3 linked regions of the Natrinema sp. SYSU A 869 genome follow. The protein of the gene in region 2 binds, or shares a complex with, the protein of the main gene of each other region. Links are inferred from orthologs where the notes say so. Each region holds a gene or a part of one and is shown on either strand. Other genes may lie near its edges. The genes, in order: K6I40_RS17680, K6I40_RS11130 and K6I40_RS27045.

Evidence for each region.
Region 1: K6I40_RS11130 (region 2) and K6I40_RS17680 share a complex: the UniProt entries of both Methanocaldococcus jannaschii proteins name them as parts of the RNA polymerase complex. The link is inferred for Natrinema sp. SYSU A 869 from one-to-one orthologs.
Region 3: K6I40_RS11130 (region 2) and K6I40_RS27045 share a complex: the UniProt entries of both Methanocaldococcus jannaschii proteins name them as parts of the RNA polymerase complex. The link is inferred for Natrinema sp. SYSU A 869 from one-to-one orthologs.

Annotation. Positions count from the first base shown.
Region 1 is NZ_CP082249.1:1,920,509-1,930,695, forward strand. What follows is about bases 1,507-4,498. They hold K6I40_RS17680 (DNA-directed RNA polymerase subunit H), read right to left. Parts: upstream 3,121-4,498; coding sequence 2,893-3,120; downstream 1,507-2,892. Other genes in these bases: K6I40_RS17675 (DNA-directed RNA polymerase subunit B''), read right to left, coding at 1,507-2,892; K6I40_RS17695 (group I intron-associated PD-(D/E)XK endonuclease), read left to right, coding at 4,221-4,498. Also shown: rpoB (DNA-directed RNA polymerase subunit B), read right to left, coding at 1-1,308; more of K6I40_RS17675, read right to left, coding at 1,312-1,506; more of K6I40_RS17695, read left to right, coding at 4,499-4,703; K6I40_RS17700 (bacterio-opsin activator domain-containing protein), read left to right, coding at 4,712-6,835; K6I40_RS17705 (protein-L-isoaspartate O-methyltransferase), read right to left, coding at 7,454-8,200; K6I40_RS17710 (protein-L-isoaspartate(D-aspartate) O-methyltransferase), read right to left, coding at 8,254-8,883; K6I40_RS17715 (HVO_0476 family zinc finger protein), read right to left, coding at 8,979-9,632; K6I40_RS17720 (hypothetical protein), read right to left, coding at 9,692-10,187. UniProt on the Methanocaldococcus jannaschii protein: DNA-dependent RNA polymerase (RNAP) catalyzes the transcription of DNA into RNA using the four ribonucleoside triphosphates as substrates.
Region 2 is NZ_CP082249.1:600,630-610,797, reverse strand. What follows is about bases 4,926-7,898. They hold K6I40_RS11130 (DNA-directed RNA polymerase subunit L), read right to left. Parts: upstream 6,568-7,898; coding sequence 6,283-6,567; downstream 4,926-6,282. Other genes in these bases: K6I40_RS11125 (rhomboid family intramembrane serine protease), read left to right, coding at 6,670-7,898; K6I40_RS11135 (hypothetical protein), read left to right, coding at 5,249-6,130; K6I40_RS11140 (hypothetical protein), read left to right, coding at 4,926-5,089. Outside these bases: K6I40_RS11175 (sulfite oxidase-like oxidoreductase), read right to left, coding at 1-59; K6I40_RS11170 (hypothetical protein), read left to right, coding at 390-689; K6I40_RS11165 (ribbon-helix-helix domain-containing protein), read left to right, coding at 847-1,077; K6I40_RS11160 (hypothetical protein), read right to left, coding at 1,079-1,267; K6I40_RS11155 (hypothetical protein), read left to right, coding at 1,420-2,154; K6I40_RS11150 (hypothetical protein), read left to right, coding at 2,151-3,245; imidazole glycerol phosphate synthase subunit HisF, read left to right, coding at 3,363-4,178; more of K6I40_RS11140, read left to right, coding at 4,265-4,925; more of K6I40_RS11125, read left to right, coding at 7,899-8,514; K6I40_RS28380 (hypothetical protein), read left to right, coding at 8,577-9,230; K6I40_RS11115 (METTL5 family protein), read right to left, coding at 9,236-9,877; K6I40_RS11110 (hypothetical protein), read right to left, coding at 9,877-10,168. UniProt on the Methanocaldococcus jannaschii protein: DNA-dependent RNA polymerase (RNAP) catalyzes the transcription of DNA into RNA using the four ribonucleoside triphosphates as substrates.
Region 3 is NZ_CP082249.1:3,803,814-3,813,953, forward strand. What follows is about bases 4,997-7,941. They hold K6I40_RS27045 (RNA polymerase Rpb4 family protein), read left to right. Parts: upstream 4,997-6,263; coding sequence 6,264-6,620; downstream 6,621-7,941. Other genes in these bases: K6I40_RS27035 (MBL fold metallo-hydrolase), read left to right, coding at 4,997-5,656; K6I40_RS27040 (50S ribosomal protein L21e), read left to right, coding at 5,948-6,256; K6I40_RS27050 (DUF655 domain-containing protein), read left to right, coding at 6,740-7,336; K6I40_RS27055 (16S ribosomal RNA methyltransferase A), read left to right, coding at 7,508-7,941. In the rest of the region: K6I40_RS27005 (HVO_2753 family zinc finger protein), read left to right, coding at 1-79; K6I40_RS27010 (elongation factor 1-beta), read left to right, coding at 88-354; K6I40_RS27015 (hypothetical protein), read right to left, coding at 488-916; K6I40_RS27020 (MBL fold metallo-hydrolase), read right to left, coding at 1,056-1,766; K6I40_RS27025 (terpene synthase family protein), read left to right, coding at 1,910-2,905; K6I40_RS27030 (cystathionine gamma-synthase), read right to left, coding at 2,967-4,133; more of K6I40_RS27035, read left to right, coding at 4,298-4,996; more of K6I40_RS27055, read left to right, coding at 7,942-8,347; K6I40_RS27060 (mechanosensitive ion channel family protein), read left to right, coding at 8,468-9,631; K6I40_RS27065 (HemK2/MTQ2 family protein methyltransferase), read left to right, coding at 9,628-10,140. UniProt on the Methanocaldococcus jannaschii protein: DNA-dependent RNA polymerase (RNAP) catalyzes the transcription of DNA into RNA using the four ribonucleoside triphosphates as substrates. This subunit is less well bound than the others.

The sequences.
Region 1 (10,187 bases), 1.3 Mb from region 2 along the record:
GAGGAACGGCGTCCCGTCGACGCGACGTCCCTCCATCGAACCGAGTTTGCCGCCGATCATCTCGAGGATGTGGCCGACAGTCATCCGCGAGGGCAGTGCGTGCGGGTTCAGCACGAGGTCGGGGACGACGCCCTCCTCGGTGAAGGGCATGTCCTCCTGTGGCGCAAGGTGGCCGATGACACCCTTCTGGCCGTGTCGTGACGCGAACTTGTCCCCGAGTTCGGGGATTCGCTCGTCGCGCACGGAAACCTTTGAGAGCTTCGAGCCGTCCTCGCCCTCCATGAGGGTGACGGTGTCAACGATCCCCGATTCGCCCGAACGCATGGTAACAGAGGTTTCACGTCGCTTCTGGGGCGAGAGACCACCCATGTCGTCGGGTTCCTCGAGGAATCGCGGCGGACTCGTCTTCCCGAGTAGGACGGAGTTCTCGTCGACCGTCGTCTCGGGGTTGACGAGGCCGTCCTCGTCGAGATGAGTGTACGCTTCCTCGCCGCGGGCACCGCGGACGTCCTGGCTCGGAATTTCGAAGCGGTCCTCCTGACCGCCGGGATAGCGCCGTTCCTCGCCCTCGTAGGTCCGGAAGAAGTGCGAGCGCGCGAGCGCGCGTTCGACGCTGGCCTTGTTCATGACCAGCGCGTCCTCGATGTTGAATCCCTCGTAGCTCATCACGGCGACGACGAAGTTCTGCGCTGCGGGGCGCTCGTCGTAGCCGATCTGCTCGGTCGTCTGGGTCTTGACCATCGAGAGCTGCGGGTAGTGCAGCAGGTGCTGGCGCGTGTCCGGCCGGATCCGGTAGTTCGCGCTCGGCAGCCCCAGCGACTGCTTGATCATCCCTGCCCCCATCGTAATGCGGGGCGAGGCGTTATGCTCGGGATAGGGAATCATCCCTGCACCGATCGAGAAGATCAGTGACGGGTCGATTTCGAGGTGGGTATGGTTCTCGGTCAGATCGTCTTCGTCGACGCCGACGAGGATGTCCTCTTCCTCCTCGGCGTCGATGAACTCGATGTAGCCGTGATCGACGAGATCCTCGAATTCGAGGTCATCCTCCTGAAGCGCCTCGATTTCTTGCTGGGAGATGCGAGGTTCGCCGTCCTCGACGACCAGCAGGGGTCGTCGGGCACGACCCGCGTCGGCGTTGACGATTACTTCGCGAGTTCGGTCTTTGACCGAGACGTTGACCATCTCGCTCACGTCGCCGATGCGTCGCGCTTCGCGGATCTGTTCTGCGAGTTCGTGCGGATCGGGATGGGTCCCCACCAGCGATCCGTTCACGTAGACTTTCGCCTCTCGTTGTTGGCTGCTCATGATTTAGTCGTCCCCTGACGCTGCCGTTCGTTCGATCCCTTCGAGGCCGGGAATGCCCTCGACCCCCATGGATGCCAGTTCGCGTTTGAGTTCCTGTTCGTCCTCGACGTTCTGGGAGAGCTCCATCGACTGCGCGAAGTTCTTCACCAGCCCACAGTTCGGACCCTCCGGCGTCTCGGAGGGACCGATGCGACCCCACTGGGTCGCGTGCAGGTCCCGCGCTTCGAAGTGGGGCTGCGAGCGTGAGAGCGGGCTGCGAAGGCGACGCAGGTGTGACAGGACGCCCATGAAGTCAGTTCGGTCGACCAGCTGGCTCACGCCGGAGCGGCCGCCGACCCAGTTGCCCGTCGCGATTGGGTGCTCGAGTCGCTCGGTCAGGACGTCCGATCGGACGACCGTGTTCACCGAGAGCTGCCGGTTGCGCATGTTGGCACGCTCGAGCTGGTACTTCACGTCCCGGGCCAGCTTGTTCAGCGCGGTCCGGAACAGGTCTTTCATCAGGTCGCCGCTGACCTTCAGTCGCTTGTTCGCGTAGTGGTCCTTGTCGTCGGACTCGCGTCGACCGAGTGCGAGTTCGAAACAGGCCTCGGCCATCCGACAGAGGTAGTGGGCCTTGTTGATCCGGACGTCCTCCTCCTCGACACCGTCCTCATGGAGGTGGGGAAGCAGGTAGCGATCGATAACGTAGTTGGCCCGCTTGAGCTGGTAGTTCTTGCCCTGCCCAGAGGCGACGCGTTTGCCCAGTTCCTCGATGGCCTCCTCCTCGGTCTGGACCTCTGCTTCCTCCAGGTTCTCGAGCATGTACTTGACGACCTCAGGGTCGTTCGAGACCTTGTGGACGATCTCTTCGTCCGATTCGAGGCCTAGCGCACGCACGAGAGTGACGAAGTTGATCGAGCCCGATACCGAGGGGAAGGAAACCTCGAGGAGACCCTCACGGTTCCGTTCGCACAACACGAGAGCACGGTAGCCACGGCGTTGCGAGAAGGTCTTCGCGACCTGAATCTCGTCGCCGTACTTGGTGTCGTACTCTGCGAGGATCTTATTCGGTGCGAGGTCCTCGCTGGTCATCAGCACCCGCTCGGAGCCATTGACGATGAAGTAGCCGCCGGGGTCTGCAGGGTCCTCTCCGATCTCGATCAGTTCCTCGTCGGAGAAGCCGGCGATGTTACACTTGTCGGAGCCGACCATGATTGGCATCCGACCGATCTTCGTCTCGGTCGAGTCGACGACCCGCTCGTCGCCTTCCTCGCCCTTGACGATGGACATCTCCATGAAGACCGGTGCGGAGTAGGTGATGTTTCGAAGCCGGGCCTCCTGCGGGTAGAGGAGTTCTTCGGAGCCGTCCGCCTCACGGACACGCGGCGTGACGACACGGACGTCGCCCAGTTTGACGTGGACCGGCTCCTCGCCTTCCTTGTCGCCGATGTCCGTATCGATCGTCTCCTTCTCGTCGACGACCCGCTGCATTCCCCGGTTGAGGAAGGCATTGAACGAACGGTAGTGGTGTTCGGCGATCCGTTCCTTCGAGAAATATTCGCGTGAAATCTCTCGTCGTTTGTCGCGGTTGAGTTCAATTGCCATTTATTCTACCACGAGTCGGTATATGATCGACTGATCGGTTGTCCGCGAGTCGCGAACGATCTTGATGACGTTACCCGGCTCCGCCTCGTCCGGCAGAGCGGGATCGTTACGCTCGATCTTCGGTAAATCTGTACGGTCGATGTTGTATTCCTCGAGCACGTCCTCGAGAGCCTCCTCCTCGAGAACGGTGTGCTCCGGAACGAGTTCGTGTTGGCTTACGTCTACCATGTATTGGGTTGGGTGTGCGTGTCGGCTATCGGGAGAGAAGCGGCTGTCACGAGATACTACAGGCAGATAGCGGCGGGAGGCATTTAACGGTTACTAACTCGACGCACAAGCAGGGCTACCCGGCCGGGCGAACCTGACCGGAACCGTCGATCACACTCGAGAGTACCCGGTTATCAGTTATATTCCTTGTGGGTCGTGTGATTTAGTGCCACGATCCGGCGCGTATTCCGGGTTCGAGAGTGGAAATCGTGGCGCGAACGACCATACCATACGGCGTCTAATTGAAAAGCCTTAATGCTATCACCGGGAAATGAAGAGTTGCAGGTGGCCCGGGTGGTGTAGTGGCCCATCATACAACCCTGTCACGGTTGTGACGCGGGTTCAAATCCCGCCTCGGGCGTCTTCTTCCGCGAACAATTCCGATGAGTGCCGCGTAGCGTGTACTCGTCACTCATGAGCGAAAAGACGAAACGAGGGATTTGAACGATAGAACGAGCGAGCAGAGCGAGCGACGTTCAAGTGGTTCAAATCCCGCCTCGGGCGCTTTCTGCTGACGCCAATTCGTGAGAGAGGAGTAGACGGTGAACGAACGGATCGACCGAGCGTTTCCCGATTCAAATCCCACCTCGAGTACTTTTCAGTCACGTTCTAACATAAGTGAACCATTGGATGAATTGGCTGATGTTAGCACGGTGGTTGTCTTGCGGACGGAATATTTGTCATCAAAGCTTACAAACGACCACAGAGCAAAACCCTTAATACTATCACCGGGAAATGAAGAGTTGCAGGTAGCCCGGGTGGTGTAGTGGCCCATCATACAACCCTGTCACGGTTGTGACGCGGGTTCAAATCCCGCCTCGGGCGTCTTCTTCCGCGAACAATTCCGATGAGTGCCGCGTAGCGTGTACTCGTCACTCATGAGCGGAAAAGATGAAACGAGGGATTTGAACGATAGAGCGAGCGACGTTCAAGTGGTTCAAATCCCGCCTCGGGCGTTTTCTGCTGATGCTACTTCTCGAGTGATGAGTATAGCAGTGAGATCCACTGATCGCTACTGATCTGTCCAATCGTTTTTCTGTCAATGGGCGGCGCGGGACGCGATGCGTAACTCAAAAGCGGTCGGCGATGAAACCGAAGCGAGAGCGATTTCCAAACTGGTCGCCTGCGACTACAGCGTCTCGATTCCGTTCGGCGACAACGACAAATATGGTCTCGTCGTCAACGACGGAACCGATCTCTATCGGCTTCAGTGCAAAACTGGCTGGTCGAACAAAGCGGAAACGATCCGGTTCAATACCCACTCGCAAACGACGAAAACGGCGTCTACCACGAGGAAACGTCTCATGATTCGACCGACGCGTTTCTCGTCTAGTATCCCGAAAACGGACCGTTTTATCGGATCGATACGGCCGACGCAACCGAACAGAAGCTGGAGCACTGTTTTGAATCCGAAATCGATTATCCGTCGATCAATTGTGATTTCGATCGAGATGGAGGTACTAGGTGATTCGAGGAGAATCAATTCGAATGCTAATTGTTTAGTATCTCTTTATCGATGTATCGACGAACGAGATAGTAGGTAGCGGAACCAATGACGAAACTAATCACCGTACTCATCGTCGATAACGAACCCGGCTTCGCCGACCTCGCCGGACAGATGCTCGAGCGCGAGCACGAATCGATCGTCACCGAAGCGGCGACGAGCGGCGCGGAAGCGCTCGGCGTAATCGAACATCGCGACATCGACTGTATCGTCAGCGATTACGAGATGCCGGAGGTGACCGGGCTCGAGTTGTTAGAGCGCGTTCGTGAGGACGATCCTGACCTCCCCTATATTCTTTTTACCGGGCGGGGATCGGAGGAGGTCGCCAGCGAGGCGATCGCCGCGGGCGTGACGCAGTATCTCCAGAAGGAGTCGGGCAAGAAGCAGTACGCACTGTTGGCGAATCAGATCACGAACGCCGTCGCTCAGTACCGCACGGAGACGGAGCTTCGGGAGAGCGAACGGCGCTACGAGCGGACGCTGACAACGTTACACGAGACGACGCGGGATCTGATGCGGGCTGAAACCAAAGAGGAGATCTGCCGATCAGCGGTCGAGACGGCGAGCGAAATCCTCGACGTGGCGGTCGCCGCGGTCTACGCGTTCGAGCCGACGGCCGGCGTCCTCGAGCACGTGGCGTCGACGCGGGGATCGCCCAGTTCGGGCGATCCGGAGACGACGTTCGAGCGGGGCGAAGGATTGGTCTGGGACGTCTTTTCGGAGGGAGACAGTACCTACTACGAGGACGTGACGCGGGAGGAGAACGTCGAAACGGGAGACGCGTTGAGCCGGAGCGAATTGATCGTCCCGCTCGGAACCCACGGTGTGTTGGTCGCGGGTTGCGAAGACATCGATGGGTTCGACGAGACGATGACCGAGCTGTTACACATTCTGGCAGCCAACACTGAGGCCGCACTGGATCGGGCCGAACGCGAGCAGTTGCTCCGCGACCATGACCGGACGCTCACGCAGCAAAACGAAGAGCTGACGCGCCTCAATCACACGAACGAGATCGTTCGTGAGATTAACCACAGTGTTGCACAGGCATCGACGCGCGCGGCGATCGAGGAGACGGTGTGCGATCGTCTCGCCGAGACGGACCGATATCGCTTCGCCTGGATCGCCGCGAGCGACGACGAACCGCCGGCACCGACTGCGTGGTCCGGAATCGATGCGGCCTACATCGATGGGATCCGTGACGATGGCGATCAGGCACCCGAGATCACGCTGGTCCGCGATATCCTCGAGTCGGGGCAGGGACAGCTGATACACGATGTCCTCGAGGACGAGACGTGGAAGTCGCGGCGCAAGGAGGCGCTGACCTACGGTTATCAGACGGTGCTCGGAGTTCCACTGATCGCCGACGAGCGCCGGTACGGCGTGCTGGTGGTCCACGTCGCGGGGGCCGATTCGGTCGGCGAGAGCGAGCGGGAGGTGCTGGCCGAACTCGGGGAGACGATCGGGCACGCGATCCGGTCGGTCGAGCGGACCCGAGCGATGTTGACCGACAGCCGACTCGAGCTCGAACTCGCCGTGGGAGACTCGCGGCTGCTTCTCAACCGGCTCTCGACGCAGGTCGAAACTGCGGAGCCGATAGCCGTCGAGGGAGTCATCGATCGCGGAGAGGGCGGGGTCGTGCTCTTCATCAGCGCACCATCGACGGCGTCGCTCACCGAACTCGAGGCAGACTGGGCATCGATCGAAACGCTCTCAGTGGTGTCCGACGGTGACGGGGAGACGCTGTTCGAATTGACGGTCGTGTCGACACCGTTTCTCGACGTCCTGCGGACCTACGACGTGCAGGTGCAGATGGCGACGGCCGAGGACGGACTGTCGACACTCGTCCTCGAGGTGCCACAGGGCGTCGAAACGCGATCGCTGGTCGAGGCGATCGGAGAGGAGTATCCAGAGACAGAGCTGGTGGCCAAACGGGAGACAACACACACGCGGTCGGCGCGACAGCTCGATACCTACCTCGCAGAGCGGCTCACTGACAAGCAGTTCGAGGCGTTGCAGGCAGCTCACTACAGCGGCTTCTTCGAGTGGCCGCGAGAGAGTACGGGCGAGGACCTCGCGGACGCGCTCGACGTATCACCGCCGACGTATCACTATCACCTCCGAGCAGCCGAACGAAAACTTGTCACATTGGCCTTCGACGGGTATTCTAGTTAATTAGTACCGCCATAGAGCGATGCACAAATGATTAGAAAGTATACTTAATCATCATCGGTTCGTATCAATAGATGGCGATCTAAGACTAACTGTCGCCACCCCCCCCCCACCCCTTTCCGTGTATTCACATCCAATAGCGATAGCGTTCCGTTGTTCTCACCAGCAAGCGGTCCGGTGATGTAATGATATGAGCTGCTTCTGACGACGAGCTCGGTCCAAAGAGACATTCAATCGTCCCGTGAGAGTGGATCCCGCGTTTCCCGATTAGCTGACCACATATCTCGGCCATCAAGGATGGAACTACAAGTAATACCGTATAGATGTTCGCTTCACTGATTTACTACCCCGATACTAATTGATTAGTGTCTATCTGGTCGAATGCACTTACTAATTAGAACCCATATTTAACCACTACTAGTGTGTACCCGTATATGGCGATCTAAGACAGACTGTCGCCACCCCCCCCCCTTTCCCCACCCTTTCGATCGTGCTATCACCCTCGAGACACGGCTTTGGGTCTCGAGATGCGATGAGTCGCCTCGATCAGACAGTCGAGAGCACACTCGTCGGTCAGTTCTTGCTTGCTCGAAGAAGCTATTGTGATTGGGTCCGCCGGGACTACTGCTCGATCGTTTCCTCCCACTCGATCCAGTCCTGCTCCCAGCCGTGGCGGGACTCGGCACGTCGCTGCGCTCGTTCGCGGTCCTCACGCGTCGTTCGGTTGCGCTCGACGGCCCCCGACTGTTCGCCCTCGACCAGTAATGGATCGAACGAAACGGGGCCGAATCGATCGACGTTACCGTCGGCAGAGACGGCCTCGAGTCGCTGCTGGTGCGTGCCACGTGGGAAGACCAGTCGTCCCTCGCCAGTCAACTGCTCGAGCAGCGCGCGAGGCGGATCGACGGCTGCGGCCTCGAGCAAGATACGATCGAAGGGAGCGTACTCGGGGAGGCCGTTCGCACCGTCGCGGCAGTCGACGAGGACACCGTCGTAGCCTGCGTCAGCGAGGTTCCCCCGGGCTTCGACGACCAGCGGCCGAGAGATGTCGACGGCGTGAACGTTCGTCTCACCGACGAGTTCGGCTGTGACGGCCGCCGTGTAGCCGACGCCGGCACCGACGATCAGCACGGTCTCGTCGTCCTCGAGGGCCAGCGCCTGGAGCAAGCGAGCGACGGTGCTCGGTGCGAGGACGCGCGTGCCCAGCGCCTCGTGTTCGCGGTCAGCGTAGGCCGTTCGCTCGTCGTCGATGAACGCGTGCCGAGGGACGTCGCGCATCGCGACAGCGAGGTCCTCGTCTGCGAGGATGTCCCTCGGCGGGGACTCGAGGCCGTCGACCATATCCTCTCGCAGTACCGCGGGTTCCATACGCCAGCTATCGGAGCAGTCGTAATCAATGGCCCGCTTGCGCGGTCCCCCACCTACCCTCGCATCCGGACGAACCGAACGCCGCCGTGTTCGGTCCGCTCGAGCGAGCCGTCCGGCAGTTTCGTTGCGTCAACGAGCGTCTGATGGCCGGTTCCGATCGGTGCGAGCAACTGACCGCCGATCCGGACCTGCTCGACGACGGAATCGGGAAACGAGGACGCTGCACAGGTGACGTAGGCAGCATCATATGGCGCGTGCTCGGCCCATCCCTCGCGGCCGTCACCGATGCGGACCGAAACGTCGTCGTAGCCAAGCACTGTGAGTTGGTCGTGTGCCTGTTCGGCCAGCTCTTCACTGTATTCGACGGTGTAAACGCTCTCGTCACCGACCAGCTCGGCTGTGACGGCGGCGTGGTAGCCACAACCAGTGCCGATTTCGAGAACGTTGTCGCCGGGGTTGGCCTCAAGCAGCTCGGCCATGACCGCGACCATGTGTGGTGCGCTGATCGTCTGCCCGTCGCCGATCGGCAGGGGACGGTCGGCGTAGGCGCTGTCCCGGCGATCGGGCGGGACGAACTCGTGACGCGGGACTGATTCGAGGGCCTTGAGGACCCGGTCGTCGTCGACACGCGGCGCAACCATCTCGACCATGCGTTGGCGTGAAGCCTCGTAACTATCGGACATGGATCGTGGTTGAATACGCGCTCGAGAACAGTAGGGGATCGGGTGGCGAGTACCGGGGTTCAGGGTTCGCATCGACGCCCGGACTCGCGGATCGATTACCAGGCCGACCAGGCGCTGCTCTGCTCGTCGTAGGCGTAGACGCGCTTGACGTCCTTCGCCAGGGCGGTATCGCCCTCCATGTCGAAGCGGTCGCGTCGGTAGCCGTCGGCGTCGCCGCGGACGACAAAGGCGTCGATCTCGAACTCGTCGTCGCCGAAGGACTCGACCGCGCCGACCTCGAACTCGTAGTCGCCGGGGACGTGGACCGTAATGCTCCGGCTATCATCTCTCGAGCCGTCCTGCGGGTGGACGGTGACGTTGACACCGACGTTGTCGACCTCGCGGGTCCAGACGGTCTTGATCTCGTCGGCGGTGGACCCCTCGACCCGCTTCTGGCCGTCAAGTTCGACGCTCGTCACGCGGACTGTCGAGAGCACTTCCTCGGTCTCGAGGATGAACTCGTCGCCGACCTCAACGGTCTCGTCTTCGGCCGTGGTGACGTTCGCCGTGAAGGATTCGCCGCCCTGAGAGACGACTACGTCGAGTGTGACTTCGGGCTCGCGCTCGGGTCGAACCTTGTGGACGTGACTACACTCGCTACACCGAACGGTGATGGTACCGCCGCCTTCCGTCAATACTTCGTGGACCGTCTCGAGGTCCGGCGAGCACGACGGACAGACCGTCGGAACGCGCTCCGGGATATCGCTCATAGTCCCCTATAGCAGCTACGTACCTAAAAGACGATTGAAGCCGTCGTCGTTCGCTCCCTCTAGTTCCCCTGGATGGCGTCGATGACCATCGCCGCGGCGACGATGGGCTCTTTCGGGACGTTGCTGGCGTCGTCGATCGTAATCTCGTAGCGGTCGCGTAGCGAAAATTGCCCGTCAATGGACCCGACGTGAGCGCCTTCCTGGTCGGTGATCTCGTACTTGTGTGGGATCCAGCCGCCGAACGGGATGATGTTCCGGGCCAGCGTCACCATCGCACCGCGAGAGTTGATTTCGGCCAACTTCGATTCGGTGGTCGCGTCGCGGATTTTCCACGTATCCTGTAGCAGAGAGTAGTCGTTGTCCAGAATGACGATATCCTCGCCGGTCTGTGCGTCCGAAAGCACGTAGTTCCCCGCGACGTCGATAATCCCGCCGGCCTTCACGGTGAACACTTCGTTGTCGTCGGCGTCGACGAAGGGGAACTCCTCTTTCATTTTCAACATCTTCTGTTTCCCCCGTAGAACGACATCCCCATTGACGTCGAGCGCCTTGTAC
Region 2 (10,168 bases):
GGCGGCAGTCGCTCGTCGCCAAACTCCTGATAGAGGTCCGTAACGTCCGTCGTATTCATACTCGTGGGTAGGTCCCGATAAACGTAGATGTGACGCCATCGTCTGACGTCTGAAACCGGTTCGAGTCGATACATTCTGTCCGTTCGAGTCGGCCACATCGATGGTCGTGCTTGAATCCGGGGCATCCAATCCGATCCAATCAAACTGATTCGGGACCTGTTCACGGGTTCCGCGGCGACCGAGACCGTTCTTGCTCGAGCAACGCCGGATTAGTGGGACGGAATCGGGACCGAAACTGATCGAAACGATCTCGTCGCGGTCCCAACTCGCGAGTTTCCGGCGAAACCCTCGCCATCCCTTAGTACGGTCTGGCCGAGAGATAGCAGTGCATGGCGAGTAGACAACAACTAATGGAACAAGAACCGTCCGGACAGGCAGCAGAAGAAGTCGGCGAGCAGGCGATGGGACCCGCATTCGTCGCGTCGGCCGCATCGGTAGGCCTCTCGCTCTATTATTTCTTCCTCCGGGGAGAGCGCCAGCTCGGCACGTTCATCGGCCTCTGGCCACCGACCATCCTCGCGTTCGCGAGCTACTTCAACCAGCGTAGGATGCGCCAGCAACTCGAGACGTTAACCCAACCCGGGATGAAGCTGAAAGACGCCTTCGACTCGATGATGGGCAACCGCTAAGTCGAGTCGAGTTACCCAACTTCTCACCACGGGCCCCGCCGCCGACTTCGGCCTTCGTTCGACGGGACGCATTGCCGTCCGACGATTGATCGTTTCGTTCCAGTCGTTGTAGGGTCCCCGTCAAACCTAAATACCCCCTCGCCGAAAGCCGAATCAGATGCCGAAAGTAGAGATCACCATACCGGAGCACCTCGAGATGCAGATCGCCCAGATGGTCGAACGCGGCGAGTTCGTCAACCGCGAGGAGGCGATCGAGGACCTCCTTTCGACGGGCATCAAGGCCTACAAGACCAGTGGACCCTCGGACGAAGAGGAGGGAACAGGTACCGGCAGCACCGGCTTCGAAGACGACGGCATGATGGGCCACGACGACGAGTACGTCTTCTAGCTTACACGCCAACTGCAAGCAACGGTATTCCGAACGCAATCGCCACGCCGACCAGCGCGACGATTGTCCCGATCAGGACGGCTCGCGACGAGTAGTCGCTCATCGGTGCGGTCGTTCGGTCGGCCTCGAGATCGTGGCCGACGTCTGCTCCTGTGTCCTGGTCCGCCGACTGCTCTGCGTCGTCTGTCATACGTGCGTATTGCCGGGTCGACGCCTTAAAGACACCTCTCTCGCCGGAGCGGGAATACACCGCTCGAGCGATCGGCGCACTCGGGTCGCCTTTTCTGAGCCCCGATACGTCAGACAGCAAGTATTTATCAGGGTATTACGTATCGGGGGCCGATGCCCTCCGTGCTACTCTCTCGCCGCCGGTTGCTGAGCGCAAGCGGTGGCTGTCTCTCGGTCGCGACCGCAGGCTGTGCCGGCACCGAAAGCAGCGATTCAGCGACCGGGACCGCCGACGACGGTGTCCGCGTCGAATCGTCCCACGAGTACGAGAAAAAGGCCGTCCGCGTCGAACGTGATTCTCCGTTCGTGTATCCGAACGACGAGGCCGCCGACCACGCCGAGGATGGTCTGGGAGCCCGGCTTCACGCTTCGTTCTTCGTCACCAACACGGACGACGCCGCGGCGCTGCGAATCGACGCTCCCGACGCCGACGCGGCCGATGTGCGATCGTTCGTCGAGGCGACCGACTTCGCCGCGGAATCCGTCCTTGTCGACCAACGGTCGATCGACGACTGCTACCGGCGACGTCTGCTTGGCGTCCGCGCGGCGGACGATTCCGTCCGCACGAGCTACTGTCGGGAACTGAAGGCCCCGACGAGTGCCTGTGAGGCCCAAAAGACGGTGTTGGAAGCGACCCTCGTCCGCATTCACCGCCCCTACGAGGACCACCCCTCGAGTCGGAGCAGCAGCGAAAGCAGGTCCTGTTCGGGCAGACTTCCCGCCGACGCGACGGATGGAGAGTCGACCAACGAGACGGAAGCCAACGACACGACGACCGACGAGACGACGGTAAACGAATCCCGGAAAACGGACGAGAGAAACGAGACGAACGAGGTAAGCGACCGATGACGGGACACCGTGGCGGCCACCGGCGGCAGTTCCTCGCGGGACTCGCCGCGATCGGCGGCGCGACGGTCGCCGGCTGCAACGGCATGCCCTGGAGCGACGATACCGGGTCGACGTTCACTGCGGCCGACGCCGCCGCCGTCGTCACCGACTCGTCACCGCCGATCGAGTGGCCGGTTCCGGTCGTCCCCGCCGCCAGCGCCGTCGACGAGGGCCTCGAGCGCGTCGACACCCTGCTCGCTGACGTGCCGGACCCGCTCGACGCCGAGACGGTTCCCAACGGCGTCGTCAGGGAGGCGATCCGCGACGGCCGAAACAGCGCCCGCAAGCACCGAGCTGAGGCCGCCGCGGCGACCGGCGACGAGCTGTACCACGCGCTGCACACGACGCGCGACGCTCGAGAAAATGCCCGAGTTGCGACGACTACCTTCGCCGCGATCGACGATGAAGCACTGGTCGAACCCATCCTCGACGAGCGCTACCGGGACCGACTCGACGAGCCGGCGGATATGTCATCGGTCTTTGACGCCGCACTCGAGGCGTCGATCGATCGCGTCGACGTCGCCGACCTTCCGGCCCAGCGGAACGATCGGGACTGGCTCGATGGCGTTGATTCGGATCTCGATGACCACCTCGAACGCGTGCTCTGGCGCATCGTGGATCCAGTCTTGAGTGCGAGAAACGGCCTGCGCGAGGCGATCGAGGACGGGAGACTGGGAATCGGCCTCCACGAGGCCGTCCGGTTCGAACAGCGGTATCGGGCTCTCGAGCGCGTCCGCGACGGAATCGAGGACGGGACGGTCTCGGTCCCCGACACCGTCGACGAGATCCGCGCGGAACGGACAGCCGCGATCGACGCGGCCGCGTCGGTGCGGGAGTCGCTACCCTATTCCTCGCTCGGGACGTACGTCCTCGCGGAGACGTTGCGATCGCTCGAGTGGACCGACGAGCAGATACGGCGAGCCGCGGACAACGACGCCGACACTGCCGTCTCGCTCGGCGACGAATACGGCGAGTACGTACGCCTGCGATCGCAGTTCGAGGTCCTCCTAGACGCTGTCACGGCGTTCCGCAAGCGGCTCCAGTCGGCCTGAATAGCCCGTCCAGAGCCGACCCGGGTCCGCCGTCGCGAATCCGTAGACGGACGGTCGCCCAACACCCGATCCAGACCGCTTTACTATCCCCGGTGCGAACGGTCCCGTAAGAACCACATGGTACTGACCAAGCGAGTCATCCCGTGTATCGACGTAGATCTCGACGAGGATGGGAACCCGGCGGTCTACACCGGCGTCAACTTCGAGGACCTGAAGTACACCGGCGATCCGGTCGAGATGGCCAAGGCCTACAACGAGGCCGGCGCAGACGAGTTCGTCTTCCTCGACATCACCGCCTCCGCAGAAGGCCGCGAGACGATGCTTGACGTCGTCGAGCGCGTCGCAGACGAGGTCTTCATTCCCCTCACCGTGGGCGGCGGCATCCGCACCACCGAAGACATCAAGGAGACGCTGCGGGCCGGCGCGGACAAGGTCTCGATCACCACGGGCGCGCTCGAGCGACCCGAACTGATCAACGAGGGCGCGCGTGCGTTCGGCAGCCAGTGTATCGTCATCAGCGTCGACGCCAGACGGCGCTTCGACGAACAGGGCGAACACTACGTCGAGGTCGACGGCGAGTCCTGCTGGTTCGAGTGCACCAAAAAGGGCGGCCGCGAAGGGACCGGGATCGACGTCCTCGAGTGGGCGGCAGAGGCCGAGTCTCGCGGTGCAGGCGAACTCTTCGTCAACTCGATCGACAAGGACGGAACGAAAGACGGCTACGACCTGGCGCTGACGGAGGCGGTCTGTGACACGGTTGATACGCCCGTTATCGCCTCCTCGGGCTGTGGCGGCCCCGAGGATATGTACGACGTATTCACCGAAGCGGGTGCCGACGCCGGCCTCGCGGCCTCGATCTTCCACTTCGACGAGTACTCGATCGAGGAGACGAAGGCCTACCTCGACGAGCACGACGTTCCCGTTCGTCTCTGACTCCAACTCGAGCGAGTCGCGTTCGATCGATGGATTTCGTTCAGTATCCGATACATTTATATTCGAGAGATTACCGATTAGTATCAGTGAAATGGCGGTGTACGTGGTGTGGGAAACCGCACGCGGAGAACGACCCACCCTGTGATGAGTGTGGGCACAACGCATTCGAGGAGGCGATCGTCCGCGAGGGGGACGGCGAGTCGACGTCCTCGCCGGCTGGCGGAATAGATACCGGACCATCCTACGTCTGGGCCTGCACGAGCTGTGGCCGCGAGCACGTCAAGAACAATCCACCCTGCTCGCGCTGTGGCAATCCAACCCTCGAGAAGGCCGAGCAGACCTACGACGACGTCGACCGGGAACTCAACACGTCGGGCTGGCTGGGAGTCACTAAACCGTACCTGCCCGTAGTCGCCGTCGTCGTCCTGATCGGTGCGCTGTTCGCGACTGGAGTCGTCACCCCGTCGATGCTACCCGGGATCGGCCAACCGTCACCACCCGACGCGCCCGGCAACGGAGCCGAGGCGGCGGGTATCAACCTCGAAGAGACCGAAAAGCTGGTCCACGACCTCCTCGAGGACGAGCGTGAGTACTCGCGGACGTACGACGACGGGATCGCGGCGTACGCGGAGTACAACAACCGAGCGTTCGTGGCGCACGAGTATGACGGCAGGACGGCGGATTCGGTGGACTCGAGTGACTTCGGTGTCGACTGTCGTGGCGAACCGACCGCCGGCAAAGTACGGGTCCGCTTCTCAGTGACCGATTATGACGACGCGGAATCGCTCGCGGCGGACCTCGCGGCGATCATGGCTCCGAGCGATCGGGTCACCGGCCCCGGATACGACGGCGAGGGACTGGACATCCACGTCGTCGACGGATCGGTCTACGTGTTCTACGCGACGTGCTAGCCGGACCGTATTCGATCGAACGCTATCCGAGCCGTCTGTCTCTCTGAAACGCGGACCGAGCGACCGAAAGAATGCTGTCGAGTCGGGACTGCCGATTCACGGGCCGATGCGTTCGGCCGCCCAATACGCTTATCCCTCCGCAGTCGTGCTCTTCTATCAGTGAACTGGCGGTGTACGCGGTGTGGGAAACCGCACGCGGAAAACGACCCTCCCTGTGACGCCTGCGGTCACAACAGCTTCGAGAAGGCGATCGTTCGCGTCGACGAGGAGAGCGAATCCGGGGCCGGGAGCGACGGCGCTCCTGACACCGATCGCGAGCCGATACCGTCCGGAACCGTCGAAACCGGCCCGGAGTACGTCTGGGCCTGTCCGAACTGCGGCCGCGAGCACGTCCGAAACACCCCACCGTGTTCGCGCTGTGGCAACCCGGACCTCGAGCAGGTCGAGCGGACCTACGAGGGTCTGGAACGCGACCTCGAGACGCCGAGCTGGTTCGAGGTCGCGAAACCCTATCTTCCCGTTTTCGCCGTCCTCGGCGTCGTCATCGCGCTGTTCGCGACGGGGATCGTCCCACTGTCGGTGCTACCAGGGCTCGGACCGCCGTCGCCGCCAGATGCACCCGGCGAGGGGTCCGAGGCTGGGGGTCTCGATCTCGAGGCCACGGAAGAGGAAATTCACGACCGACTCGAGGACGAACGAGACGACGCCGAGAGCCGAACCGTCGACAGCGGCCTCTCGGCCTACGCGGAGTACCAGAATCGGCGGCTCGTCGAGCGCGAGTTCGGGGATTCCGATCCCGAGAGCGTAGCCGCCGACGAGTTCGATCACGCATGTGGCGACGCGATACCCCAGGAGGTACCGGTCGTCATTACGGCCGTCTCGGCTGCGGACTACACCGATGAGTCGGCCCTCGCCGAGGCGATCGCCGCAGAGTACCGCTCGCGGTACGGCGACGAGATGCAAACCGGGTTCGACGCGGAAGGAATCAACGTTCACGCCGCCCCGAACGGGGACATCTACACCGTTTATGCGACGTGCTGACGAGGGATGCGACGCACTGACGAGTCGCCGTCACTCGACGACCGTGATCGAGTCACCGCTGTCGGTGACGGGCAGGCAAACCGATTCGAGCGAAAAACGAGAGCCGAAATCGAGTCGTGCGATCGGCTATCGGCCGACTGCGGGCCGTGCCTTCAGGCGGCCGTTTCGAACGCGTCTCGGAACGACATTGCCTTCTCGCGGACGGTCACGGCCCCGTCCTCGAGGCATTCGAGGGGGTCAGCGCCGCCCTCGGTCTTGACGGTCAGGATGGGCTCGGTCTGCCCACCCGACTGTTCGGGGTTGACGTCGTAGGTCGCTGCGCTCACGTCATCGTGCTCGAGCAATGCGCCCTTAAGCACGTTCATGAAGGTGTGGTCCTCGCCGGCGATTTCGATCGAGAGTTCATCCTCGGTGCTCTCGGTGACCCGCAGTTCCATGTTATCCAGTCCGGCCGTCGGCTGCTTGTACCTTTCGAAGCCGCCGCTCGTCGCGGCTCGCTGAAGGCAAATCACTATACGCCCCGGTTCGAACCACGAGATATGCTCTCGCTTACGGCCCTACTGACGGTCCTCGTCGCCGCGGTGCTGGTGGGGTCGATCGCGGTCGTTCGACGGGTCCATCGGCCGACTCGGCGCTGGCGTGATGTGCTCCAGTCACGATTCGTGTACGGCGTCCCATGGGGATCGCTCATCGTCATCGCGTTCGTGGTCTGCGTCTATCTCTTCGTTCAGGACGGGATCACGAACGTCGACGATCCGGTGACGATTCCCTACCGAACGTGGTCGTACTTCTACCCGCTCGGGATGGCCACGGCAGCGTTTTCCCATGCCGGTCCCAGTCACCTCATCGGAAACCTGGCTGGAACGGTCGTCGTTGCACCGCTCGCAGAATTCATCTGGGGGCATTACCCAGCCGAGAGCGACCCGACGCGGGCCAACGCTTGGCACACCGATCCTCGAGTGCGGGCGTTCGCGGTCTTTCCGCTGGTCGTCATCGGCATTGGACTAGTGACGAGCCTGTTCGCGCTCGGTCCCGTAATCGGCTTCTCCGGTGTCGTCTTCGCCTTCGCCGGCTTCACAATTACCCATTACCCGATCGTCACGATCGTCGGCACCCTCGGCGTCCAGAGCGTGGTCTTGCGACTCTTTTACGCGCTCCGGCATCCGATCAGCGTCTACACCGCCCAGCCAAGCCCGCCTTCTGCCCCGTCGTGGGCCGGCATCGCCATTCAGGGCCACGCGCTGGGCCTCTTTCTCGGCTTCGTCCTCGGCATTGCGCTCCTCGAGCGCCGGGGGGAGCGCCCGAATCCGCTGCGACTCTGGCTCGCAGTCCTCCTGTTCGGGTTTTCGAAGCGACTGTGGGCGATCTACTGGTTCGGCGGCGAGAACACGTACGTCCTCTATCAGGGACTGGGCGTCGCCGTCGTGTCGGTACTCGCACTGGTGGTCACGCTCTCGATGACCGCGTCGGAGCGGCCGCTCGTCCCCCGACGACTCGAGGGGCTGTTCACTCAGTCAGCGCGGCCGACACCCCGGTCGGACGGTAGCGGTCGGCCGTCGATCGATCGGGTGCTCGAGCTGGCCGATGCCAGTTATCGAGACGGAGCCGTCACCGCACGCATCGACCGCGTCCGCGAGATCGCCGCAGGCACCCGAACGCGAGCCCGCGACTCGAGTTCGCTGCTCGATCTCAGCCGCAAACAGACCGCCTTTCTGGCGGTTATCTGCATCCTCGCGGTCCTCGCCGGCATCGCCATCCCCACCAATTTCCTCGTTGTCGACGAGACCACCGCGTCCTCGGATTCGGCCGTCCAGATCGAGGACTACACGATCGAGTACGTCGAAGACGTCCAGAACGGGCTCGTCAGCGGCATCGGCATCGATGCCCTCGAGAGCGACGAGGGCCTCGAGTCGAGCGGGGTGATTGTCTCGAGTGACGAGCGGGAGATCTGGATCGAGGCGGTCAGCGCACAACGCCTCGCCTTTACCGGCGAGGAGACGGTCTCCGTTGGAGGTCCCGGCTGGCGCGAGACGGCCCACGTTGAACGCATCGGCTGGGAACCAGTCGGCAACGACACCGTCTATCAGGTCTGGCTGGGTGAAGACGGCGAGACAAACGAGCTCGCATACGAATCGAACGAGTCACGGGCCGAGGCGCGGATCGCCGGCCGGAACGTGACGATCGGCTCCGACGACGGGACGTTCGTGCTCGAGGTAGCCTCAACCGAGAACGACGCCGTCGCGACGACGCCGATTCCTGACGTAAACGAAACGACGATGGCGGGCGGGGTCACCTTCGACCACGAGAACGAGTCGATCTATGCGGCCGTCGATGGGACGCGGGTCGCGGTCGCGAGCGAGGAAACGTACGATACGGTCGGCTAAGCGTACCCGGTGACGCGGTCGATCGGCGATACTTTTTATCGGCTTTCAAAATAGTTACTCGTATGTCATTAGATGGGGCGCATCTTCGCCGTCTCGCCGAGAAGGGGCACTCACTCGTCCTCACAGTACTGTCTTGGGTCGTCAGCATCGCTCGATCGGGACTCCGTTGGGTCACCACGCGACTCACTGCGCTGTGGTCCGGCCGAGCGGGGCAGTCCCTCCGCGGGCCGGTTCGGACGGTGCTCGTCGGCCGCCGTCCGATCGCCTCCCTGTCTCTCGTTCTCTTGGCAGCCATATTCGCACTCGCAACCGCGGTGGGAGTCGGGATGACGGCCGGCAGCGACCGCGTCGCCAACGCAGCCGTCGAAACGTGGAGCGGAGCCGAACTCCATCACGAGATCGTTGTTGCCGCCTGCTTGCTCGTCGGCGTCGGCGCTCTGAGCGCCGCCCTCAATTCCGGGTTCGTCCCGACGTTCGCGCTGGTCGCCAGCGTCCCGTTCGGCATCGGACTCGCACGGTACGGAACCGAATACACGGTCGGAAACATGACCCTGATCGTCTCACTGCCCGAGGCAATCGCCGATGGGACGGGCGCTGCACTCGTTGTCGGCCTCCCACTCGCGGTGCTCGGATACCTCGTGGGGGCCAGCGTCCGACGCGTCGTCGGCAAGGATCGCGGTAATTCCGGCCCCCGAATCCGTCCCGAGCGAACCTGATACTGTTACTCCCACTCGATTCGGAAGACCTCGGCCTCGAGCGTCTCCCGGGCTTCGGTGTGAAACTCGAATCGCTTCGCGATGGGAAATTCGGCCCGGAACGCGTGGGTCACGTCGCCGCCCTCGTCTGCGGCGAAGGCCTCGACGAACTCCTGACTGCCCTCGTTGTGAATCGTATAGGAGACGGCAGCGATTTTGCTGGCCGTCTCGAGGAAGTCCCGATCTGCATGCCGATTCCCGCGTTGAGCGCCGAACGGGGGGTTCGAGAGGACTGTCGCATCAGTCGTCGAAAACGGATGCCGAGTGACGTCCCCGCGGAGCCACTCGAGAGCGCGGTCGCTTCCGTCTCTGCGATCGTCCAGAACTGTTCGTTCGTTCCGGCGAGCCAGTTCGAGCGCGCCCGGATCCACGTCGATCCCCGAAACCCGATTGGCACCGGCGAGCGACGCCGCGATCGCGAGCATTCCGGTACCGGTTCCAAGATCGATGACTCGCCGTTCGAGATCATCCTGTAAGCCGGCCAGATGGCAAATGTGTGCTGCCAGCTCCGCGGGTGTCAGATACTGTTCGAGGTCGACGGCGGGCTCCGAAAAGTCCGCGATCGACTCGAGTCGGCGGGCGAGCGTACGCCGCGAGGGACCGGCCATCAGGCGTTGACGGCGATCGGTCCCTCGAGGTCGAACGCGAGCCCCTCGCGGTCGGCCCGTTCGGCACAGGCCGCCAGCGCCGGTTTGACCTTCTCGGGATCCGCAACGTCGTCAACGGTGACGGACACGGTGCCGACGCCGAGGAAGGAACCGGCGCGCACGTAGCCGCGGATGCGATCCACTTCGTCCTGCGTCGCGAGCGAGCAATCCTCGTCGAAACACGCGTCGACAGTCAGTTCGGCGAGAACCATCCCCTCGTCGGTCAGTTCGGCCTTGAGATCGCGGAGATAC
Region 3 (10,140 bases), 3.2 Mb from region 2 along the record:
GCAGATCTACCGCTGTGCCAAGTGTCGCAAGCAGAGCAACCTCTACGAGTGTCCCGACTGCGGATTCACCGGACCATAACGTCTCCCATGGGAAAAGTCGCTGCCAAAATCAAGGTCATGCCGGACAGCCCCGATATCGACCTCGATGCGCTTCAGGAGCGCCTCGAGAGCGCCCTTCCTGAGGGCGCGAAGATCAACGGCGTCGAACGCGACGAAGTCGCGTTCGGTCTCGTTGCGCTCTACCCGACCGTGATCGTTCCTGACGGCTCCGGCGGAACGGAAACCGTCGAGGAGAGCTTCGCAGACGTCGAGGGCGTCGAAAGCGTCGGCGTCGAGAACGTCGGCCGTATCTAACGCCGCCCGACGTTCGGTTTTAGCCGTTTCACTGGTACCACTCGAGAGCGGCGCATCCTGATCTGTGCGGTGCGAGACGGATCGTCGGACTCGATAGTCGAGTCGCTCGCGTTCAGTCGAGCGGAGCCTCCGGTTACTGCTCCCGGTTTGCGCCCAGATCGGCCTGTGAGACGATCTCCGCGCCGACCTGGGAGAGATCAACGGTCACGTCTTCGGTAACGGCCTTACTGATCTCGTCTAAGTTCCCTGCAAGCACCGTCAACACGTCGTCGGGATTAGTGTAGACCAGCATGTTTCCGTCCTGGCCCTCCGCGACGAGCTGGGTGTCGTTCAGGACGACCTGATCGTTCTGAATCGTCGCCGAGACGACCGGCAGTGCCGCTGGCTTCCCTGGTTCGTCGTCCTTGACTTTGCGGATGTGGACCGCGTCAAGGTCGATGACCTCCCTGTACTCCTTGATCTGTTCGGCGCAGTCGACCATATCGTTGAGGAGGGCGGTCCGCTTCTCGTTGCCGTGATCGCCGTCGAGGCAGTGCTGACAGACGCGGAGTTCGAGTCGCATTGTGCATCGGTTAGTGCCGGACACCGATGAGAATTCCGCTTCCGTCCGTTTCCGTTCCCATTCCTCTCCCGCGTTCGCATAGCGTCTCGTCGTGTCAAAGGGAGATCGGCTGCTGGAACGGGACTCTGGAACCGCCGACTCACTCCCGTAACTGGCCGTAAATATCTTGAATCCGTTCGGTCCCTTGGTCCACGTACCCGCCGTGATAGCAGACGGTGTGATCGATCTCAAGATCCGCCAGCGTCCCGACCGATTCGATCGCGCGACCCATTGCTGGCGTGAAACGAGGCTTCGGGCCGGCGAGTGGTTCCTCACCGTCGGTTCCCTCACCGCCGTCTGCGACGAGCGCGTCGCCGGCGATGAGCAGATTGCTGTTTGGAAGGTACAGCGAGACGTGTCCGGGCGCATGGCCGGGCGTCGCGACGACCTCCATCGGCCCAGCGAGCGTCGGAAACCGGACCCCGTCCGTCAGTTCGATATCGACGTCGACAGGCGGATACCGTTCGCCGTCACCCTTGATCGGGTCTAACTCACCCGAAATGTACGGCGCTTCGTCGTGGTGGGTCGCGACGACCGCATCGACTTGCTCGAGCAGGTCCGCGAGGCCGCCGGCGTGGTCCCCGTCGTGGTGAGTCAAGAGGACAAGCCAGATATCGGTGAGTTCGTACCCCAGCGACCGCAGATGGGTCCGAATACCCTCGAGGGAATCCTGCGGGCCAGCGTCGATCAGCACCGGGCCGCGCTCGGTTTCGACGAGCGTCGGAGTGATTGTGAACGTTCTCCCGCCGTATTCGACCGTGATCGGGAGCACGTGTACGCCTGTGTCGCGTTCGCCGTCGTCTGCCGACATACTCGAGTTGTTCACGCTCCTCACAAAAGGAGTATTCGTCCGGTTTCGTTCCGGTTATCTTCGATATCTACGTCTACACCGTTTACTGGTTTAGTATGTTGGGCTGACAAAAACCTTTTACTTTCCAGTCCGAACTATAGGTAATGAATACGGAGTCGAAGTACCCTACTCTCGAAGTCGAGACGGACCCGTTTTCGAATGCACCGCGGCGGACGCTCTCGGAGACAGTTCGGCCGCTCGCCGACGCGTACGACGAACGGATTGCGGACAGGGACCGATCGACGTGGCGGTGGTTCGACACGGTCGAACCCGAATTCCGACTGTCGTGTGTGGATGACGAGTACGGACGGCGCGTTCGCGACGCGAAAGTGCTTGCCACGATGTTTATCACTGTCATTGACGACGTCGCCGAACGCCACGGCGATCGGGCGACCCTCAAGGAACTGCTGTTGGTCCCGTTCGATTCCCGACCTGCCGATCCGACTCGAAAGGGCGTCGACGGGACGTACGTTCGATTCCAGCAGGAACTCTGGGACGCGCTGCTGGAGTGTTACGCGGCGAGTCCACGCGCAGACGAGTTCGCGGACCTGTTCCGGTTCGATGTCCGGCAGGCACTGCAGTCGGTCGACTACTCGGCACTGCTGGCCCAGTATCCCGGCCTCGCGGGCGAACGCGAGCTCCGGACGTATGACGTCTACAACATGATGCTCTTTCCGTTCGCTGATATCGACTTCGCCAACGCCCTCGCGTTCGAGCCCCGGGAGCTCTCGACCGTTCGGGACGTCGTCGCTCACGGCCAGCGAATGGCGCGTATCGGCAACTGGATCGCCACTTGGGAGCGGGAACTCGCCGAAGGCGATTACAGTTCGGGCGTCGTGATTCGTGCCCTCGAGTCGGAGGTCGTTTCCCACAAGGAGCTCCGAGCGATCCGAACGGCGACGACCGACGCGACCGTCGACCCGGTGGTCGACCGGATTCGCGATTCCGGAATCGAAGCCGAGTTCGTCGACCGGTGGTGTCGCGAGTACGAGGCGGCCACCGAGTACTGTGACGAGATTGAGTCCATCGACGTCCGCGCCTACCTCGAGGGGTTCGAGCCGATCTTCCGCTCGCAACTCGCGCGGCGACCGTCGGCGTAAGGGCGTCCGGCGGTGTGGCGTCGCTCGCGTCAGTTACGCACGTATAGCGTCGGCGAGTCGACTATGTGAGCACAGCGTCGATTGCCCCCTCGAGGTCGTCGATCAAGTCGTCGACGTGCTCGATGCCGACGCTCGCCCGGATCAGGCTGTCCGAGAGCCCAGCTTCGATGCGCTCCTCGCGGGGAATCGCGGCGTGAGTCATCGGTGCGGGCTGTTCGATCAGGCTCTCGACTCCGCCGAGGCTCTCTGCGAGCGTGAACACCTCGGTATTCGAGACGACCTCGCTCGCCTCCTCGAGGCTCGCGTCGAGTTCGAAGCTCAGCATGCCGCCGAAGTCGTCCATCTGCTCGGCGGCGATCTCGTGGCCGGGATGGGACTCGAGACCCGGATAGTAAACCCGCTCGACGTCGGGGTGATCGTTGAGGAAGTCGGCAACGGCGCAGGCGTTCTCGCAGTGTCGATCCATCCGGACGGGCAGCGTCTTGGTACCTCGAAGGACGAGGAAGGACTCGAAGGGACCGGGCGTCGCGCCGACGGAGTTCTGGTAGAAGCCCAGTCGCTCGTCGAGGTCTGCATCGTTCGTCAGGAGGGCTCCACCGACCACGTCCGAGTGGCCGCCGAGGTACTTGGTCAGCGAGTGCGAGACGATGTCCGCGCCCAGATCGAGCGGCCGCTGGAGGTATGGCGTCGCGAACGTGTTGTCGATCGCACACAGCGCGTCGCGGGCGTGGGCGATCTCTGCCGCCCCCTCGATGTCGACGATCGACATGAGCGGGTTGGTGGGGGTCTCGAGCCACAGGAGTGCCGTCTCCTCGCGGAACGCCGCCTCGATCTCGTTGAGGTCGGTCATATCGACGAAGGAAAAGTCGATGTCGTAGTCCTCGTAGACTTGCGTGAAGATGCGGTGGGTGCCGCCGTAGACATCGTTGCCGGTGACGACGTGGTCGCCGGCCTCGAGCAGGTTGAGCACGGTGTTGATCGAAGCCATCCCGCTGGCGAAGGCGCGGCCGTGATCGGCGTTCTCCAGGCTCGCGAGGTTCGCCTCGAGGTCCGTCCGGGTCGGGTTCCCGGTTCGGGAGTATTCGTAGCCGCGGTGGTCGCCCGGAGCATCCTGTTTATACGTGGTGTTCGCGTGGATCGGCGTCATCAGTGCGCCGGTCTCGTCGTCCGGTTCCTGGCCGGCGTGGATCGATCTGGTCTCGATCCGACGGTCAGAGTCGTCGTCCATACCGTCCCCAAGGGGATCGAACGGGGTTACTCTTGCTCCGGCGGGCAGGTCATCGACGGCCCTGCCGACCGCGCCCCGGATCCGCACGTTCTCGATAACCGCTCTGTTCTCACGCTGTGTGATTCTCGAGAGAGTATATTTGGTGGATTGTTATTTCATTCCGTATGCGCGTTCGACACGTCAAGTCGTCAACGGTCCTTGTCGAATCGGGAGACACATCGATCCTCTGTGATCCTTGGATCCTCGACGGTGCGTTCTACGGTGCTTGGGCCCACTACCCGCCGGTCAAACTCGAGCCCGAAGACTTCGACGTCGACTATATCTACATTTCGCATATCCATCCGGATCACTGCCACCGGGAGACGCTCGAGCGGCTCGACTCCGACATTCCGGTCCTGATCCACGACTACAACTGGGACTTTCTCAGACACAACATCGAGGCCGCCGGATTCGACGTTCGCGAACTGCCCCACGACGAGCGGATTCACCTTGGCGGTGACCTGCACGTGAACGTGCTCGCGTCGGATGACTGCGATCCAGAGGTCTGTGGCAATCACTTCGCCTGCGCGTGGATGGCTGAAGACGCCAGCACACAAGGCGTCGACGGCTCGACCCAGATCGATTCCATGGCCGTCTTCGACGACGGCGAGCACACCGTGCTCAATCTGAACGACTGTCGCTGGCCGATGTCCCGACACGCCGCCGGCCGAGTGAAACAGCAGTACGGCAAGATCGACCTGGCCATGTTGCAGTACACGTTCGCCGGCGGCTACCCGCAGGGGCGGATCGACTACTCTCACGAGAAACTGCTCGAGGAACGCGACGACCGCCGGCTCCAGTCTCTAGAGAACGCCGTCGGGTTCCTCGAACTACTCGAGCCCGACTACTATATGCCCTTCGCGGGGAGTTACACGCTCGCGGGCGATCTAGCAGATAGAAACGAGTACGTCGCCCGGTCGACGCGAACGCAGGCGCGAGACTACTTCGCAGACGAGGATCGGGTCGACGACGACGCCGAGTGCGTCCTCCTCAATAGCGGCGACTGGTTCGATGTCGCTGCTGGCGAGCAGTCTGTCCCCTACGAGCCCGTCGATCCCGACGAACGGCAGGAATACATCGAGACCGAACTCGCGGACCGGGAGTTCACCTACGAGTCGGATCCGATGCCGACGCTCGAGGCGTTTCGGGAGTACGTGCCGGCGGCCTACGAGAACTTCGACGCGAAGCGCCGCGGGATCGGGTTCGAATCGGAGACGGAGGTCGTCCTCTCGCTGGTCGACGACCACTACATGCGGTTTACGGCCGACGGCGGCGGACACGAGATTGTTGAGGGCCTACCGGAACGAACCGACCGGCGGCGAGTTCGGATGGAGATGGACCCCCGGCTGACGCTGCGAATTCTGAAGGGGCCGCGGTACGGCCACTTCAACAACGCCTACATCGGTTCCCATCTCGGTTTCTCGATCGAACCGGACATCTACGAACGGTCGCTGTTCTACGCGATGAGTTTCCTGCACGCCTGATATGCCGACTCAGACCGTCTCGGTGACGTGTCTCCTTCGAGACGGCAATCTCACACAGACGGTTGTCGTCCGAAACTGGCCGTCCGACGACCACCGAATTCATTGCAGTTCCCAGGCAGACGCAGGCGCACTGACCACCGTTGAGATGCCATACAGCGCAAGAATTCGATCTCGACGGATCGAGTTCTCGTCAGGGTTCGCGGCTGGCGACGCCGTCCGAGAACATTGAGAAAAAGGGAGGCGGAATACGTGTGTTTTATAACCGTCACCGGACAAAGCGGTCGTACGACTATGCCGAAATCTAATGGCCCTCGTCAGGGAACCCGAAGAAAGCTCGCGAACGATCCTCGAGACCGCGGTACCTCGCCGCCACAGCGTGCGATTCAGGAGTATGAGGAGGGGGAGAAAGTCCACCTAAAGATCGACCCAAGCATCCCGGATGGTCGCTTCCACCCGCGATTCGACGGTCGCACCGGTGAAGTCATCGGCAAACAGGGCGACGCCTTCAAGGTTGAGATCGTCGACGGCAGCAAGGAGAAAACGCTGCTCGTGACCGCCGCCCACATGCGCGCACAGAACCAGGAAAAGAGCCGGATATAACCGCAGGATGACGATCTTCAAAGAGATCGTCGACGAGGAGTTCCTGACGGTCTCGGAGACGAAGGAGCTGCTCGCCGACATCGAAGCCGAACGTGCGATGGACGAGGATCGCGAGCTGCGCTACGAGCTCGCGCGAGCGATCGAACACGCGAACCGATTCGCCGTCCTCGAGCCCGAGGAGGCCCAGACGCTCGTCGACGACCTGCTGGACATCGAGAAGGTTGACGAGCCGACGGCCTACAAGATCGCTAACCTGCTGCCACAGGACCGGGACGAACTCCGGTCGGTGTACGCACAGCAGCGGTACTCGCTGTCGGGGGACGAACTCGACGAGATTCTCAACGTCGTCGCGCAGTACGCCTGAGACGGTCGGCCGGAACGATATCGGCGTCTCAAGGGTGCGGATCGCCCGAAACCCTTCGTTGTCCGGTCGCCTGAAAGCGAGCCGACTCTTTAAGTACGCCGTCACCGTATTGTAAACCAATGAGCGAAGCCGATGGCGACGAGACGGACGTTCGGCGCGCGGTTGTGTTGGACTACCTCGCACACGGTCTGTCGGACGACGGCCGACCGCAGTACGCAAAGTCACCGGCAGGCTACGCTGTCGGCATCGATGACTTCCAGCTCTATCAGGTCGCGTTCGACGAGGACGAGCGGCTCACGATCGGCAGCGAAGTCGTCGTCGAACCGCCGGCCGAACGCGACATCGTTACCGAGTGTCACCGCGTCGAGTACGAGGACCTCTCCTCAGGTGCCCAGTCGGAACTCGAGTACGTCGTTGCCGACCTCGTCGAGGAGAACGAAGAGCGGTTCGTCGACTTCTACAACGATGCCCAGCCGATCACGCTGCGACTACACCAGCTAAACCTGCTGCCGGGGATCGGCAAGAAGCTCCGCAACGGCATCTTAGACGAGCGAAAGCGCAAACCCTTCGAGAGTTTCGAGGAGCTGTCCGATCGCGTCTCCGGGCTCCACGACCCCGATGAAATCCTCGTCGATCGCATTCTCGAGGAACTGCGCGACGACGACCTGAAGTATCAGACGTTCGTGGGTCGGCGCGAACAGGAACAGAACCAGTAGCGCGGCTCGCTCGAATGTGGTCGCGAGTTTTCCCCGCTTTCCGTCAATGAGAGAGAGAGAGCGCGCGGACTTTTTTGCGAGTGATTCGAGCGACCGTCGGAAGCGAGAACCCGTAGCGAAAGGGGACTGCGAGACGGTGCGTTTACACCTGCCCCAGCCAAAGCGCCGGCAATGAGAGATCCAGACGGACTGATCGCCCGGGCCGGCGTCCGCGGCGATCCGGACCGCGACCAGCACTTCCTCGTCGACGATCGCGTGCTGGACCGGCTGCCGACCTATCTCGAGGAGATCGATGCCGATACGAGCCACCTGCTCGAGATTGGCGGCGGAACGGGCGCGCTGACTGACCGGTTGCTTGCGGTCGGCGATGAGGTGACCGTCGTCGAGCGCGACCGCGAACTCGCCGCGTTCCTGCGCGAGGAGTTCGCCGAGGAGATCGACGCCGGCGAGTTAACCGTGATCGAGGGCGATGCTCTCGAGGTCGAACTCCCCGACTTCTCGGCGTCGGTGTCGAACCTTCCCTACGGCGTCTCGAGCGAGATCGCGTTCCGGCTGTTTCCAGAAAAGAAACCGCTCATTTTGATGTTTCAACAGGAGTTCGCCGAGCGGATGGTCGCAGAGTCGGGAACGAGCGAGTACGGTCGGCTCTCGGTCTCGAGTCAGCACTACGCGGATATCGAACTCGTCGAGTCGATTCCCAAGGAAGCGTTTTCGCCGCCGCCGGCGGTCCAGAGCGCGGTGATTCGAGCGATTCCGCGCGATCCCGATTACGCGGTCGAGGATGAGGAGTTCTTCCTGCGGTTCGTCAAGGCGCTGTTCACCCAGCGCCGGAAGACGATCCGCAACGCGATCCGGAACACGGCGCACATTTCCGGGCTTGCGGAGCCTGAAGCGGTCGTCGATGCGGCGGACGAGGACGTGCTGAGAAAGCGGGCCGGTGCGATGGCTCCGGCTGAGTTCGCCGCGCTGGCCCAGCTTGCGAGAGACGTCGGCGAGCCTACTGACGGCTGATCCCGACCGCCGGCAAGGCGGGTCGGCCGCTCCGCTCGAGTCGTGTAGGTATACCGCGGAGAACGACCCAACCAACGGATACTCAAAGCTGCGCGGACGACGAACTCGAGAGACGAACGCATGCTCGGATTCCTGACGCGGCTCAACTGGCTGTCGGAGCTGTTCCCAACGACGCCGCTAAAACTCGCGGTGTCGTTCGTCGCAGTCGGACTCATTGTCGCCGTGTTGCTCGCCTATCAGCGGGTTCATGCATGGATGGCCGAGCGAGTGAGGCCGCTGTACGCCGATGTCGTTTCGATGGCCCTTCTCATCAGCGCGTGTGCGGTCAGTACCGCCGTCGTCACGGGCGTTTGGGGTCGAACCGACGAGATCCAGCAGCTCTATCTGGACGACCCGAGCGGAAACACCGTTCCGCGCGCGATCTTTTCGTTCATTCTGCTCGTGCTGACGGTCATCGTGGCGCGGTTCGTCCGCCGGGTAATCGAGGAGGTGATGGACTCGACTGCGGTTGTCACCGAACACCAGCGGCAGGTCACCCACCGCCTCTCGCAGGTCATCATCTGGTCGGTCTCGCTCGTCGTCATTTTAGGCATCTGGATCGAAGATCTCGGCAGCCTGCTCGTCGGGGCCGGCTTCCTCGGGATCGTCCTCGGGATGGCCGCCAGGCAGACGCTCGGAACCGTGCTCGCGGGGTTCGTCCTGATGTTCGCCCGCCCCTTCGAGATCGGTGATTGGATCGAAATCGAGGACGACGAGGGGATCGTCACCGACATCTCGATCATCAACACGCGTATCCGGTCGTTCGACGGGGAGTACATCATGATCCCCAACGACGTCATCGCCTCGAGCATGGTGACCAATCGCTCGAAGCGGGGCCGACTGCGACTCGAGGTCGAGGTTGGCGTCGACTACGGAACCGACGTGGAACGGGCTGCCGACCTCGTGGAGGACGCACTCGACGACATAGACGAGGTGCTGTCCGCGCCGTCGCCGCAGGTGGTTGGCAAGTCCTTCGGTGACTCTGCGGTCCTGCTCGGTGTGCGGTTCTGGATCGACAAACCGAGCGCCAGACGCTACTGGACGGCCCGGACCGCTGCGATCGATGCGATCAAGCGAGCCTTCGAAGCCGAAGACATCAAAATCCCGTTCCCACAGCGCGAACTCTCCGGGCGGGCCGAGACAGGCGGGTTCCGGATCGCCGACGAGGGAACGACGACATCGTCCGAAGATACCGACGGCAAATCACGAGAACACCGCATGACGACACTGGAGAAAGACGAATGACGCTCGAGGATCGACGCGACGAGGAACCGGACGTCTACCAGCCCGCCGAGGACTCTCACCTGCTGGCCGAGGCGGCCTGCGAGCGCCTTTCGGGGGGCGAGACGGTCCTCGAGGTCGGCACCGGGTCGGGCTACGTCGCCAAACAAATCGCCGATGAGACGGACGTTCGCGTCATTGCATCGGATCTGAACCCCCACGCCGTCCGCCAGGCCAGCGCCGAGGGCGTCGAGACGGTACGAGCGGATCTCGTCTCGCCGTTCCGAGACGGGGCGTTCGACGCGGTCGCCTTCAATCCGCCCTATCTGCCGACCGATCCCGAAAACGAGTGGGACGACTGGATGGAGCGCGCGCTGTCGGGCGGCGAGGACGGCCGGGCCGTCATCGATCCCTTCCTCGAGCGCGTCGGTCGCGTGCTTGCGCCCGACGGGAGCGTTTACCTGCTCGTGAGCAGTCTGACGGGGGCCGACAAAGTGGTCGAAGAAGCCGGCGAACACGGGTTCAGCGCCGTG